DNA from 4 places in the Exiguobacterium sp. RIT452 genome. Region 4 is predicted to be linked to each of the others. Evidence: predicted binding sites of a transcription regulator. Region 4 holds the regulator's gene; each other region holds the start of a gene.
What was found. The regulator Rex, encoded in region 4, represses fermentation and respiration genes when NADH is low (regulators of the CRP and FNR family bind a similar motif). The targets are predictions, from matches to a motif close to TTGTGAAATATTTCACAA.

Region 1 (3,148 bases), on a different contig from region 4:
GGTTTGGAGTGCTTTGGCACGAACGAAGCTCATGATTAAAGCGTACATGACGTGTTTCAAGTCGAATACGAACCAGACCAGAATATAAATCACCAAGTCTTGCATCAAAAATATACGGGGAAGCGGCCAGTTATGAAAACGAGCATAGAAAAATTTCCCGAGGATATCAAGCCCGCCTGTCGAGGCACCACCAAAGAAAATCAAGGCCATCGCAAGGCCGGAAACGAGTCCTGCAAAAATCGAGGCGACAAGAGGGTCATTTAGAGATTCAGGGACAATTTGTGTCGGAATCCAATCGATTAAAAAAGAGGATACAAGGACAATGATTCCGGATAAAAACATGAATCGTTTTCTTAAGAAACGAAAACCGAGTAAAAAGAGAGGGATGTTTAATACGAGCTGGGTTAATCCGATTGGTGTGTGAAACAGTTCTTGTGCAATCAGTGTAATTCCCATGATACCACCCGAACCGATATCGTTTGGTGATAACAGTAAGCTGATGTATAAAGAGTACAACAGCGTTCCAATCAAGAGGAAGCCAATTTTTTCCGTCCGTTTTTTCTTTGCGGGTTGTTTAGTTTTCATTGTGATTGATGAGAAATCTCATGCTCCTCCTCTAAAAAAAGTATCTGCCTGCAAGAGTACGCTGATATTCGGATAAATTCAACCCCTGATTTGAAAAAGGTCAGCAGAACGTTTGGAATTTCGAGAAGGGAGACGGTCATCTTGAAAAAAATCATCCTTGTCCTCCTTTGTATCGGGATTGGACTGTCGAGTGGTTCTTTGTTTGTCCTGAAACAGGAAAAACCTCCGGAAGAAGAGGGGTGGAAAGATGGTCGCGTAGTCGTGCGACATGTCGGAACATCGGTATCGAATACAGCTGCCATTCAGGAATTGATTAAACAACTTCCGTTCTCAGACGCGCTTGACAACGTGTCGATTGACGGATCCTCCGTCCAGGTGTCTTATCGTGTGACCGGACAGGAACGCATTGATTGGACAGGCGTGAATACGGAGAATATCACACGGGACAGCCAATCTTTTTCGGAAAGTCGACTGTCAAAGTTGATCATGCATCATACGTTGGCTCTTTTTCTCAGCATTTCAGATCTGATGGAGTTAGAGATTCAATACAGTGATCCGTTCACACGTATCGTGTTCAGCGTAGATCGCCCCAGGATTGAAGCCTACACACCGCAAGACATTGATCGAGCCACTTCGTCCTCCGACCGCTTCAATCGGGTCGTCGTCGAAGACTACATTCTCGTGGATTCAAGACGGTTGGTATTTTTAGAAAAGTTCGCGGATTCCTTAAAAATCATTCCTGAAAAGTAGTTGTATCTAGCAAGAAAAAGCATTTTTCACAAACTTGACACAATGGTATCGTTTTCATCTCGTTCTTTCAATAAAACAGTAAATAAGGTCTATTCATCACTTGAACATCTTATAAGATGGAAGTATGATAATAAATGAACAGACATTGTGAAGTGTTGAACAAGAGAAAGCGAGGTTTCTACGATGAACGAGGTAGAAGCATTAGAAGGATTAAGAAAAAAAGCCGTCAAATCGACGCAAATGTTACAGATGCGTCCACTCGAATATTTGGTTCGTGCGATGCTGGCAGGCGTTTTCATTGGTTTTGCAATCATATTTACACTTAAAGCAATCAACGGTTTATATTTAAACGAATCACCGGTCACGACACTTGTTGGCGGATTGACGTTTGGTGTTGCCCTCGTTTTAATTGTTTACGGTGGAGCTGAGCTGTTTACGGGGAATACGATGTATTTTACGACAGCGACGATGCGTGGGTTCACTTCAAAAATGGATACGTTTAAAGTATGGACACTTTGCTTCATCGGAAACGGTCTTGGTGGTCTGGCATTCGCCTTACTGTTTTCACAAACCGGCATCATCCAAGAACTTGGTATGAATAACTGGTTGTTTGCAGTGTCCGAAACGAAGATTCACCATACGACATGGGAAATCTTCACACGTGCCATCTTTTGTAACTGGATGGTCTGTCTAGCGATTTTCATTCCGAAAAACATGAAAAATGAGTTGGCTCAGATCATGATGATGATGATTTTGGTAGCTGTATTCTTTGCTTCTGGATTTGATCACGTTATTGCCAATATGGCTCTGTTCTCACTTGCTTTAGTCGTACCACACCCTGAAGCGATCTCATTCGCCGGCGCAATCCACAATCTAGTTCCGGCCTTGCTCGGTAACATCGTTGGTGGAGCTGTCTTCATGGGGATGGTCTACACATGGTTGAACAAATCGAAATTAGAAGTGGATCAATCAAATCAACAAGCAGCAACGATTAATATCGCTTCAAAACAAAAAGCATAATATCGTACAGACGATGAAGCCTATACAAAAATGGACCTGACGGTTAGCCGTCGGGTCCATTTTTTGCTGTGTGTATGCAATCATGTTCTTTAGTGACCAAAATCTGCTGTCTTTATTCGAGGTGCTGAAAACGATCGACGTCCGCCGCCAGTTCCTCGTAGATGGCTTCGACGATTTGAGCATCGTCAAACAAACCTAAGATGTTTTCATCCGGTAAGGCATCAACGGGAGACGTGAAATAGAGAACTGCCGTCAATAAGAGTTGTTCTTGTTCAGGTTGCATCTCGAAACGTTTGTGAGATAAAGCGCGTAACATGTCCAGCAACTGTTTGAGTTGGAAATAGAGCACGAGTTCAGCTTCACGTTCGATATCCGACCCGTCTTCTGACGCGAGATCAGTCGTCAATCGTGCCAATCCGAGTTCGCCTTGAATCAATAAATCTTCCTGTGCTTGTGTATTACCGACAGCTGCTAATGCTTGCCGGTGAAAATAGGTATACGCGGATTTAAAATCGCCTGGTGTAAATTCCATCATCAACACTCCTTCTATATCTCTAGTTTCACCTTATTTCTTGCAAAATTGCAACTATTTCGTGAAAATAAGAGTAATAGTTGAAAGGGGATTACATAATGCCGACTCAAGAACAGTTAAAAAAATATGCCGCACTTGCGGTACGAACAGGCGTCAACCTGCAAGCAGGCCAACAACTCGAAATTCGTGCCGGAATCGAAAATGCACCACTCGTCCGTGAAATCACACGTGTTGCCTACGAAGTAGGTGCGTCAAACGTTT
Region 2 (3,148 bases), 110 kb from region 4:
ACTGTACCGTTTACGATAAGACCGTTACCGATACCTGCGCCGAGTGCGCCGAGTCCGATGATGATCGCTGTTGCAATAAGTTCCATTATGAATTGCCTCCCTAGATTGTGTTCGAAATTTGGTCGTGCGGTTATCGGAAAAGCAGATGCTTTACCTTCGAATTAATGGTCGTGCGCTGCCTTATGTCCGATGTAAACCATCGTTAAGATAAGGAAGATATACGCTTGGATTGCCCCGATGAAGAGAGAGAATCCTTGCCAGATCAACATTGGAATCGCTGACAGGATGACACCAACTGGTCCGAGGAATTGGAAATCGTTCGTTCCAGAGATGATACCGATCGAGAGAATGATACCAATCATGATCTCACCCGCGAAGATGTTACCGTAAAGACGAAGACCGAGCGTCAACGTGTTTGCGAACTCCTCGATGATGGTAATAATAAACATCGGCGTCATAAACGTTTTTGCATAAGCGCCGAAGCCGCGCATTTTCACACCATAATAATGGCTCATGACCACTACCATAGATGAAAGTGCAAGTGTCACGTACGGATCCGCAGTTGGTGAGTTGAACCAAATGTAGTGACCCGTCACAACGTTAAAGGGAAGACCCATTAAGTTGGACACGATGATGAATAGGAACAGTGTCATTCCGAAAGTTAGGAAGCGACCCCCTGTTTTCCAGTCCATCGTACTGCTGATGATTCCGCGAACGAATTCGAGGAATAACTCCAGCGTGTTTTGAAAACCGGTTGGCTTCATCGCTAGACGTCGCGTACCGGCCACGGCAATCAGGAAAACGAGAGCAGCTGCAATCAGCACTGTGATCAAGTTTGTCCAGCTACCGTACAGAACGAAGTCGCCCCAGAGTGGGATTTCGTAAAGTGGCATTTCGTGGTTCATTTGACTATTCACCTCTTTTCCCGCTTAAGTTCGTGAGTCAAAAACTCACAAAATTGTATGACGTGGCCGGCGAGAAGGCCTATTACCACCGCAGTTAATGACAATTCGGTTTCGTACTTCAAACCGATCATCACACAAAGTACCGCGACCGCCATGCGTGATACGGTCCCTCGAGACATCGGCTTACGCCCACGCTCGATTACACGATACATTCGATCGACGCTGAGTCGTTGCAGCGTCAGAATCATGAAGCTACCTGCCCCACCTAATGCCAGCCCATAAATCACTGGATCACTCGGATAACCGACAAGTAACAGGACGGCAAGGATTCCATAATAGAGTCCGAACCATCTTAAGTACGCACGATACAACGCATCTTGAAGGATTATGTTCATGTCTTGTCTCCTAACAAGTGCCTGATCATTGCGATCATGCAGAGAATGCCGATGAAAATCCCGATGAACACTGAAAACGTCGCCCCCATATTTTGCCACCAGTTCTGCTGTTCCCCATAGTTCCCAACAAGAAAGCCGATGACGATCGGTGCGGCAAGTGCCGTCGAAATTTGCGAGGCCATGACCATACTCGTTGCGAGCCCGTTTTGGCGCACTAGAGACGACCCCCTTTTCCCAGTTGTGGGCTCTTTTTCTTTCCCACAATTTGCGGATTTTCATACTAGTCAAGAATACAATGAGAACCATTTCATAGTCAAATGAATTCACAATTAAAATGGACCGTCTAAACCATTGTATATCAACAATTGATAAGGTTTTCACAGAGGTATCCCGTGCCACGCTTTTCACGAAGATGTGAAGAAAATATGTAGTACTATCAACGTTTAGCGAGATGGTTCACTAGGTGAACAAAACCATTGAACAGTAACGTTATATCGTGTTCCGGAATGAGAAACAAGTCGTCTAAATTTGATTTGTGTCGATTTTGTGAAAAAACAATTTTTATTCACAATTGTAAACGCTTCCGTTTCGGGACAGAAAAACGCCTCTGACATCTGTTTGTAACAAAGGCGGCAGATGATTTCCAATTCGTCTCGTGTGTCCCTTGTCACAGCTCAAAATGTCAGATCTGATTTCGTCGTTTCAAGGTCATCCGGCAGTTGATTTTTTAACAAAAACCATACATTTCACACGGATGTTTTGATTCTCACGCTTTTTTTCAGGTGATTCGCCACATCGGTCTTCCGCTTAATCCGTTCCGACAATAACGTTTTCGGACGATTGTCGACAGACGGACCGTTATGGTAAAAAGAAGACAGAACATCAAAAGGAAGTGAAAAAATGGAAACAGAACGTTTTCGTGTCCGGTGCACGGACTGTTTTGGCTTATGTTGCACAGCGCTCGCCTTTTCCGCTTCGAGCGACTTCGGACACGATAAGCCGGAAGCAACCCCGTGCCGGAACCTCGATGCCGATTACCGGTGTCAGATTCATGACCGACTGCGTCCGAGCGGCTATAAAGGGTGCACCGTCTATGATTGTTTCGGAGCCGGTCAACAAATCTCGCAAGTGACGTTCTCCGGCATCTATGACGATTCGACGAAACCGCTCATGTACACCCTCTATCCGAAGATGGTCCACCTTCAGGAAATGATGTGGTATCTCACCGACGGCATCCGACCGGAAACCCGTTCCATCCATGGTGCTTTGAAAACAAAACTTCAAGAACTCGATGCGAAGACCGGGTTACCTCCGGCTGAACTCGCCGCACTCGACGTCGACCAGCTCCGCGCGACGATTCTGCCGCTCCTTGCGCAAATCGAAACACTTGTCCAAGCACCATATCAGAAAAAACTACCGACACTCCCGAACGACTGGATCGGCAAAAACCTTTCCCGACAGAATTTATCCGGTTGCAGCCTTCGCGGACGGTTTTTACTGGCAACGAATCTGTCGCACTGTCAGTTACGCGGCGTCAATTTCCTCGGCGCCGATCTGCGTGATTGTAATCTGCGAGGCGCCGACCTGACGGATGCCCTGTTTTTAACACAGGCCCAAATCAATGCCGCTCAAGGAGACGCCGGAACACGGCTTCCGGAACGATTGCTTCGACCGTCGCACTGGGCGTAAAGGAATGATGTGGTATTAGTTATTGTCTAATAAAAGTGCCGACCCGTTCCCAAGTATAACGCGTCATGCTATCGTGACAGGTGTTCCGCCCTCTTCCTCATGCGCTTTCCGCAGGCGAGACACAAGCCAGCTTTCCTGCCCTTGTGGTCAGGAAACCGG
Region 3 (3,148 bases), on a different contig from region 4:
TTTGACAACGGAACGATTGAAGGCGGCGACACCTTCAAAGCGAAGAACTTATAAGCATGAGCAACAGGCACCACTTCATAACGAAGTGATGCCTGTTTTAGATTAATCGTTGTATTGGTTGAACATCGTAGTATCGTCCGGGACATTAGCGAGGTAGACGATTTTTCCGTCTGCATCCAGTCGGGCGATATCCGTTCCGTCTTGCGTGAAGACCGATCCGTCCGCCCGCTTACCACAAACGGCCCATCGTGTTTCAAGCGTATCGCCTGTTTCGGAAGGCAACCATCCCGCATACATGTGCTTGATGTCCTGGTTGGCGGTAAAGACCATCCGGACAAACTGTTTCCAGGCGTCGATCCCGTGTTGTTCCTGTCCGTTTAAGACGAACGTGATCTCATCCGAGAACAGGGAAACAAGATCGGTGAAGGCTTGTTCATCGGTCCGGGAAGCATCAAATAAATCAAAATAGCGGTCGAGTGTCGTTGTAGTCATTAGTCATTCTCCTTTTAATTGCGAATCATTTTTTCTTCGATTAAACTCTGTAGCTTCGTCAAGTGATCGGGCGGACAATTTAAATAAATTTCACGGCGGATCGAATCGATCGTTTCGCGTTTGAGCGTCGATTGCCACGACTGTTCGGCTTCCGCCATCAAGTCGGACAATAAGCAGATGTTTTGGTTTTGGATACCCATCAAATCTTCAAAGACTCCGCTTGACGCATACAAAGATTGTTTGCCTTCAATCGCTTCGTAGACATCAAACACACGAATTTGTTCCGGCGAAGCTTTCAGACGGAACCCGCCTTTGGCTCCGGGAACGGACATCAGCAGATCCGCATGAACAAGCTTGCGGAGCAGTTTTTGAAAATAGGTCGGGGAAGCACCGAGTTGTTGGCTGATGAATTCGCCCGGCAGGACCCCTTTATCCGGTAAAAACGTCAATAAGAGCATGGCGTAGATGGATTGCTCAACACCGGTTTTCATTTGCACAAGACATTCTCCTCTTTGTATAACGTGGATAACTATTGTCCACGATACAATCAGATCAATGGATTGTCCAGTAAAATGTCTCTCACAAAACCGTCACACCTTTTCGGCAGCATACCCGTGGCATCAACAGAATGGATTCGGTATACTGAATGTACGATATGTGAAAATATTCACTAAAAGTCGTTCACACTTTGTGAAAGGGCGTTTGATTATGAATCCACTTAAAGGAATCATCACGATTCCGCGTTCAATTTTAATACAACTGATGCTGGCAGCCGTCTTAATGGGTGTTGCCGTCATCGGCCAATCCTATTTGATCGTCATCATCGTTGATCGGATTTTTCTGCAAGAAGATCCGTTTTCGGCAGTCATTCCGTTGCTTGGTGTCCTGTTGTTGATGCTTGTCCTGCGTGTCGGCGTCACGTACTGGAACGGACGTCTCGGGACGAATCTTGCGGCACGGGTCAAACAGGATTTACGCCAGGCACTTGTCGCGAAATATACGAAAAACTCCGTTGAATCGATGCTCGAAGGACAATCCGGAAAAAAGGTCAGTGTCCTGCTGGATTCGGTCGATGAGATGGACAGTTATTACAGTCAGTACATGCCGAAAGTCATCCAGACGTCGATCGTCCCGCTGATGGTGCTGATCGCAGCCTTCAGCTATGACTGGGTCACGGGACTCGTCATGATGATTACAGCCCCGTTCATTCCATTGTTTTACATCGTCATCGGAATCATGACCCAAAATCGGGCCGATACGCAGCTGGAGAAAATGAATGCCTTCTCCGGAACATTCCTGGATACGTTACAGGGACTGACGACGTTGAAATTATTTGGTCGGGCGAAGGCCCAACAGGACGTCATCGAACGGAGCAGCCTCGACTTTCGGGATGCGACGTTGACGGTGCTGAAACTTGCCTTCTTGTCATCATTGATGCTCGAATTCATCTCGATGCTCAGTATGGGAATGATTGCGCTTGAAGTCAGCTTACGTTTGATTCTGTTCCAAAGCATCACCTTTGTCCCGGCCTTTTTGATGTTGGTATTGGCGCCGGAATACTATCTGGCGTTAAAGGAAATGGGCGCAGCGTTCCATACAGGACGGGGCAGTGTCGCGGCCGCGAAACAAATTGCGGCGGAACTGACGGAAGATGACCGGAGCGTCGTCTTCGGACAGACGGAACTGCCGGCAGCCCGTCCACCACGGATCGAATTAAAGGACGTCGCTTTTTCGTACCGCGATGCCCGGTTTGCGATGACCGAACTGAATCTTGCAATCGAACCGTATCAGAAGGTCGCGTTGATCGGTCGCAGCGGTGCCGGCAAATCGACGGTCCTTCAGTTGCTCGCGGGTCTCGCCGATCCGCAGGACGGACAACTGTTACTTGACGGTCAACCCCGTCAGATGATCACCGAAGCAAGCTGGTTCCGCCAACTGAGCTATATCTCCCAGCATCCGTATTTGTATGCCGGGACACTTGCGGAGAATATCGCGATTGGTGAATTACGCGAGGCATCCCGTTCAGCGATTGAACAGGCCGCATCTGATGCCGGGCTGACGGAACTGATCGGACAGTTGCCGAACGGACTCGATACGGTGATCGGGGAAGGCGGACGCGGATTATCCGGCGGAGAAAAACAGCGCGTTGCCTTGGCGCGTGCGTTCTTAAAACGACCAAACATCATCTTGTTTGATGAACCGACGACCGGTCTTGACGTCAAGACGGAACGGTTGTTGCAGGAAGCAATCACGGTTTTAGGACGTGAAGCGACCGTCATCACGGTCGCCCACCGGTTGCATACGATTGAACAATCGGATCAAATCGTCATTCTGGAAGCAGGACGGATTGTCGACCGAGGAACACATGAAGAGTTGATGGGACGTGAATCGGAGTATGCGATGATGCGTGCCGTTCAACGAGGGGAGGAGACACGATGAAAGAGTTGATGGGGATTTTTCGCTTGATGTTGCACCAAAAACGAGACATCGTCTTCTCGATTTTCTTCGGTGTTCTGGCCGGAGTCACAGCGGTCGGGTTGTTTGCGGCAAGTGGATTTTTAATCTCGAAAGCAGCACTGTTGCCACCGATCCAGACACTGGCTGTCTTGATTGCCTTACAGAAACTGTCCAGCTTGACGCGGGCGGCGAGTCGTTA
Region 4 (3,148 bases):
CCCCTTATTTCAATAAGAAGACTTCTGATAGGAAAACACAAAAAAACCCTTGGTTTCCCAAGGGTTTTTGAACAAACGGAATGGAGACTATCGGGCTCGAACCGACGACCTTTTGGCTGCCAGCCAAACGCTCTCCCAGCTGAGCTAAGCCCCCGTGTGTTTCTATTAAGAGTATAACCATTGCTGTTCATTTTTTCAATATAAAATTAGACCGCTTACAAAAAAACTCTCCTTGCCGCCTCGACAAGGAGAGTTTCGGTCGTTATTTATTTAAGTCACGCATCAAATCTGCCTGTCGCTCCAGTTCTGCTTGTTGCTCCAAGATCAGTACTTTTTTATACGTCCGCGCTGAAATCAGGATGCTGATTTCATATAAGACGAACAACGGGACAGAGATCATTAAATGCGAGGTGACGTCCGGCGGTGAGATCAACGCCGCGACGACGAATAACGCAAAGTAGGCATACTTCCGATTCTTCCGCATGAAGAACGGCGTCACGAGTCCAAGCCGTGTCAAAAACATCGTCACGACCGGCAGTTGGAACAGTATTCCAAACGGGATCGTCAAGCGGATCAAAAAGCTGAAATAGTTCTCGACGCCGATGACTTGTTCGATGCCGAGCTCTTGTCCGAGCTCTGTCGATACTTCAAGTAAAAACGGTAACAACCAAAAGTAAGAAAATGAAATACCAGCTAAAAATAAGAAGAACGTTACTGGAATATACGTCAACGTCGCTTTTTGTTCTTGGTCATGCAGACCGGGACGGATGAACGCCCAAAGCTGGTACATCCAAAACGGTGACGCCAAGACGATTGCGATGATGAACGCAAGATTCAGATATAACATCAGTGGATCAGCCACGTTAAAAGCGTTCAGACCAATTCCGAGCTCCTTTAAGTCAGCCTGCAGAAAACGCACAAGCGGACGGACAAGCGGAAAAGCTGCAGCGAACATGACCACCACGATGATGAGCGACCAGATGATCCGTTTCCGGAGTTCATCTAAGTGCGTCGTCATACTCTGCTCTTGATCGATCGCCATGATTCACTCACTTCTCTTTCGTTTCGTCCTTTTTGTCTTTATCATCTTCCATGATGCCGTTTGTCGCACTCTTGAATTCTTTTAACGTTTGACCGGCGGCGCGGCCGAGTTCCGGTAATTTTTTTGGTCCGAAGATGATTAAGGCGACGACACCAATCAAGGCGATGCTCCCCGGGCCGATACCAAGTGTCAACGGGATTAAGTTTTCCATTATGATTTCACTCCTTCAGCTGATTGCGAATAATGCTTCATGAAATAAACAAGCGACTGCAACTCAATCGACAGATCGATGTGATGGACCCGAACATGGGCCGGTACGTTTAATCGTGCCGGTGTAAAGTTCAGAATGCCGGTCACACCATACTCAACTAACTCGTCCGCTACTGACTGTGCGAACTGGGACGGTACCGTCAAGATGGCGACGTCGACATGGTTCGCTTTGATTTGTTCTTTCATATCTGACACGTGGTAAATCGGAACGTCTTGTGTCGTCGTTCCGACCTTCTCCTCATCCGCGTCAAACGCGATGACGATACGAGTACTATTATTCTTTAAAAAGTTATAATTTGCAAACGCTGTCCCGAGGTGTCCGACCCCGATTAAGGCGACATTCGTGACCTCGTCTTGGTTGAGTGTCTTTCGGAAAAATGTTAACAAATGTTGAACATTGTAACCGTACCCCTTTTTCCCTAACGCCCCAAAGTAGGAAAAATCACGACGGATCGTCGCCGAGTCGACTTTGACCGCTTCACTGAGCTCTGCTGACGAGACGCGCAGCTTGCCGGAGTTGTAAAGACTCTGGATGAAACGATAATATAACGGCAGTCGTTTCGCCGTTGCTTGTGGTATTTTTGTGTCTGGCCCATTCATACTGCAGTTCCCCCTTCGGCCACGTTCTGACGTGGCACCCAAATCAATGCAAAGAATTCTACTCTCCTTGATTGTAAACCACTTCACATAGAGTAACAAATATTATATTCGGCAGGATTTTTCGTGATAGACTAAAGGGTGGAAGGATGGATGGATATGATTCTCTTACAAGTAAACCAACTCTCAAAATCATTCGGTGTTGAGCCGATTTTAGACAATATTAAACTCGAAGTACAGGAACGGGACCGGATTGCCCTGGTCGGTCGAAATGGTGCCGGAAAATCGACACTTTTAAAAATCATCGCCGGCGAGCTTTCACATGATTCCGGGGAAATCATGAAGAGCAAGGAAGTCCGGATCGGTTACCTCGCGCAGGACAGCGGACTGGAGTCCAACGAATCGATTTGGAACGAGATGCTGACCGTCTTCGAACACCTGCAGGATCAAGAACGGGCGTTACGCCGGATGGAAATCGAGATGGGCATGGAGCACATCTTGAATGATCCGGTCGCCTATGATCGGTTGCTCAAAACCTACGATCAGGCGCAACACGACTTCTCGGAAGCCGGCGGCTATCAGTTCGAAGCCAACATCCGCTCCGTCTTACACGGGATGCGCTTTTATCCGGACGATTATTCCCGTCGGATTCAAACACTTTCCGGTGGTCAACGGACCCGTCTCGCTCTGGCGAAGATGTTGCTGCAGGCACCGGAACTGTTGATTCTCGATGAGCCGACCAATCACCTCGACATCGATACCCTGTCTTGGCTTGAAAGTTACTTATCCGGTTACCGCGGCGCCGTCTTGATCGTCTCCCATGACCGGTATTTCCTTGATCAAGTCGTCAATGTCGTTTATGAATTGTCCCGCAACGTCTCCCGGAAGTTTACCGGCAACTATACGAAGTATCTCGAACAAAAAGCGGCGCTGTACGAACAGGAAATGAAGCAGTTTGAACAGCAGCAGGAAGACATCGCGAAGATGCAGGACTTCATCCAGCGTAACATCGCCCGCGCGACGACGACGAAACGGGCGCAAAGCGTCCGCAAACGTCTTGAAAAGGTCGACCGGATCGACCGGCCGGACGGCGACGAACGCAGTACGGTCCTGTCGTTCCCGATTGAAAAGCAAAGCGGCAATGACGTGTTGCAGGTAAACCAACTCGCCGTCGGTTATGAAGAAGCCGTCTCGAAAAACATCACGTTCCGGCTGCAACGTGCGGAGTCACTTGCGCTT

Region 1: the regulator Rex is predicted to act here: its motif matches at 1,481-1,498, upstream of D3D03_RS12105 (formate/nitrite transporter family protein).
Region 2: the regulator Rex is predicted to act here: its motif matches at 1,596-1,613, upstream of D3D03_RS14440 (AtpZ/AtpI family protein).
Region 3: the regulator Rex is predicted to act here: its motif matches at 1,148-1,165, upstream of cydD (thiol reductant ABC exporter subunit CydD).

What each region holds. Positions count from the first base shown of each region.
Region 1 is NZ_QXJB01000005.1:107,854-111,001, forward strand. It holds gene D3D03_RS12095 (YitT family protein) at 1-585, opposite strand, end outside; gene D3D03_RS12100 (hypothetical protein) at 727-1,335, shown strand; gene D3D03_RS12105 (formate/nitrite transporter family protein) at 1,519-2,355, shown strand; gene D3D03_RS12110 (DUF1232 domain-containing protein) at 2,468-2,887, opposite strand; gene D3D03_RS12115 (aminopeptidase) at 2,986-3,148, shown strand, end outside.
Region 2 is NZ_QXJB01000008.1:29,673-32,820, forward strand. It holds gene atpE (F0F1 ATP synthase subunit C) at 1-86, opposite strand, end outside; gene atpB (F0F1 ATP synthase subunit A) at 162-905, opposite strand; gene D3D03_RS14435 (ATP synthase subunit I) at 914-1,300, opposite strand; gene D3D03_RS14440 (AtpZ/AtpI family protein) at 1,297-1,515, opposite strand; gene D3D03_RS14445 (pentapeptide repeat-containing protein) at 2,201-2,989, shown strand.
Region 3 is NZ_QXJB01000006.1:115,291-118,438, reverse strand. It holds gene ypfJ (KPN_02809 family neutral zinc metallopeptidase) at 1-54, shown strand, start outside; gene D3D03_RS13240 (nuclear transport factor 2 family protein) at 103-492, opposite strand; gene D3D03_RS13235 (RrF2 family transcriptional regulator) at 507-989, opposite strand; gene cydD (thiol reductant ABC exporter subunit CydD) at 1,201-2,931, shown strand; gene cydC (thiol reductant ABC exporter subunit CydC) at 2,928-3,148, shown strand, end outside.
Region 4 is NZ_QXJB01000008.1:139,848-142,995, forward strand. It holds tRNA gene D3D03_RS14970 (tRNA-Ala) at 82-154, opposite strand; gene tatC (twin-arginine translocase subunit TatC) at 263-1,042, opposite strand; gene D3D03_RS14980 (twin-arginine translocase TatA/TatE family subunit) at 1,050-1,253, opposite strand; gene D3D03_RS14985 (redox-sensing transcriptional repressor Rex) at 1,253-1,912, opposite strand; gene D3D03_RS14990 (ABC-F family ATP-binding cassette domain-containing protein) at 2,069-3,148, shown strand, end outside.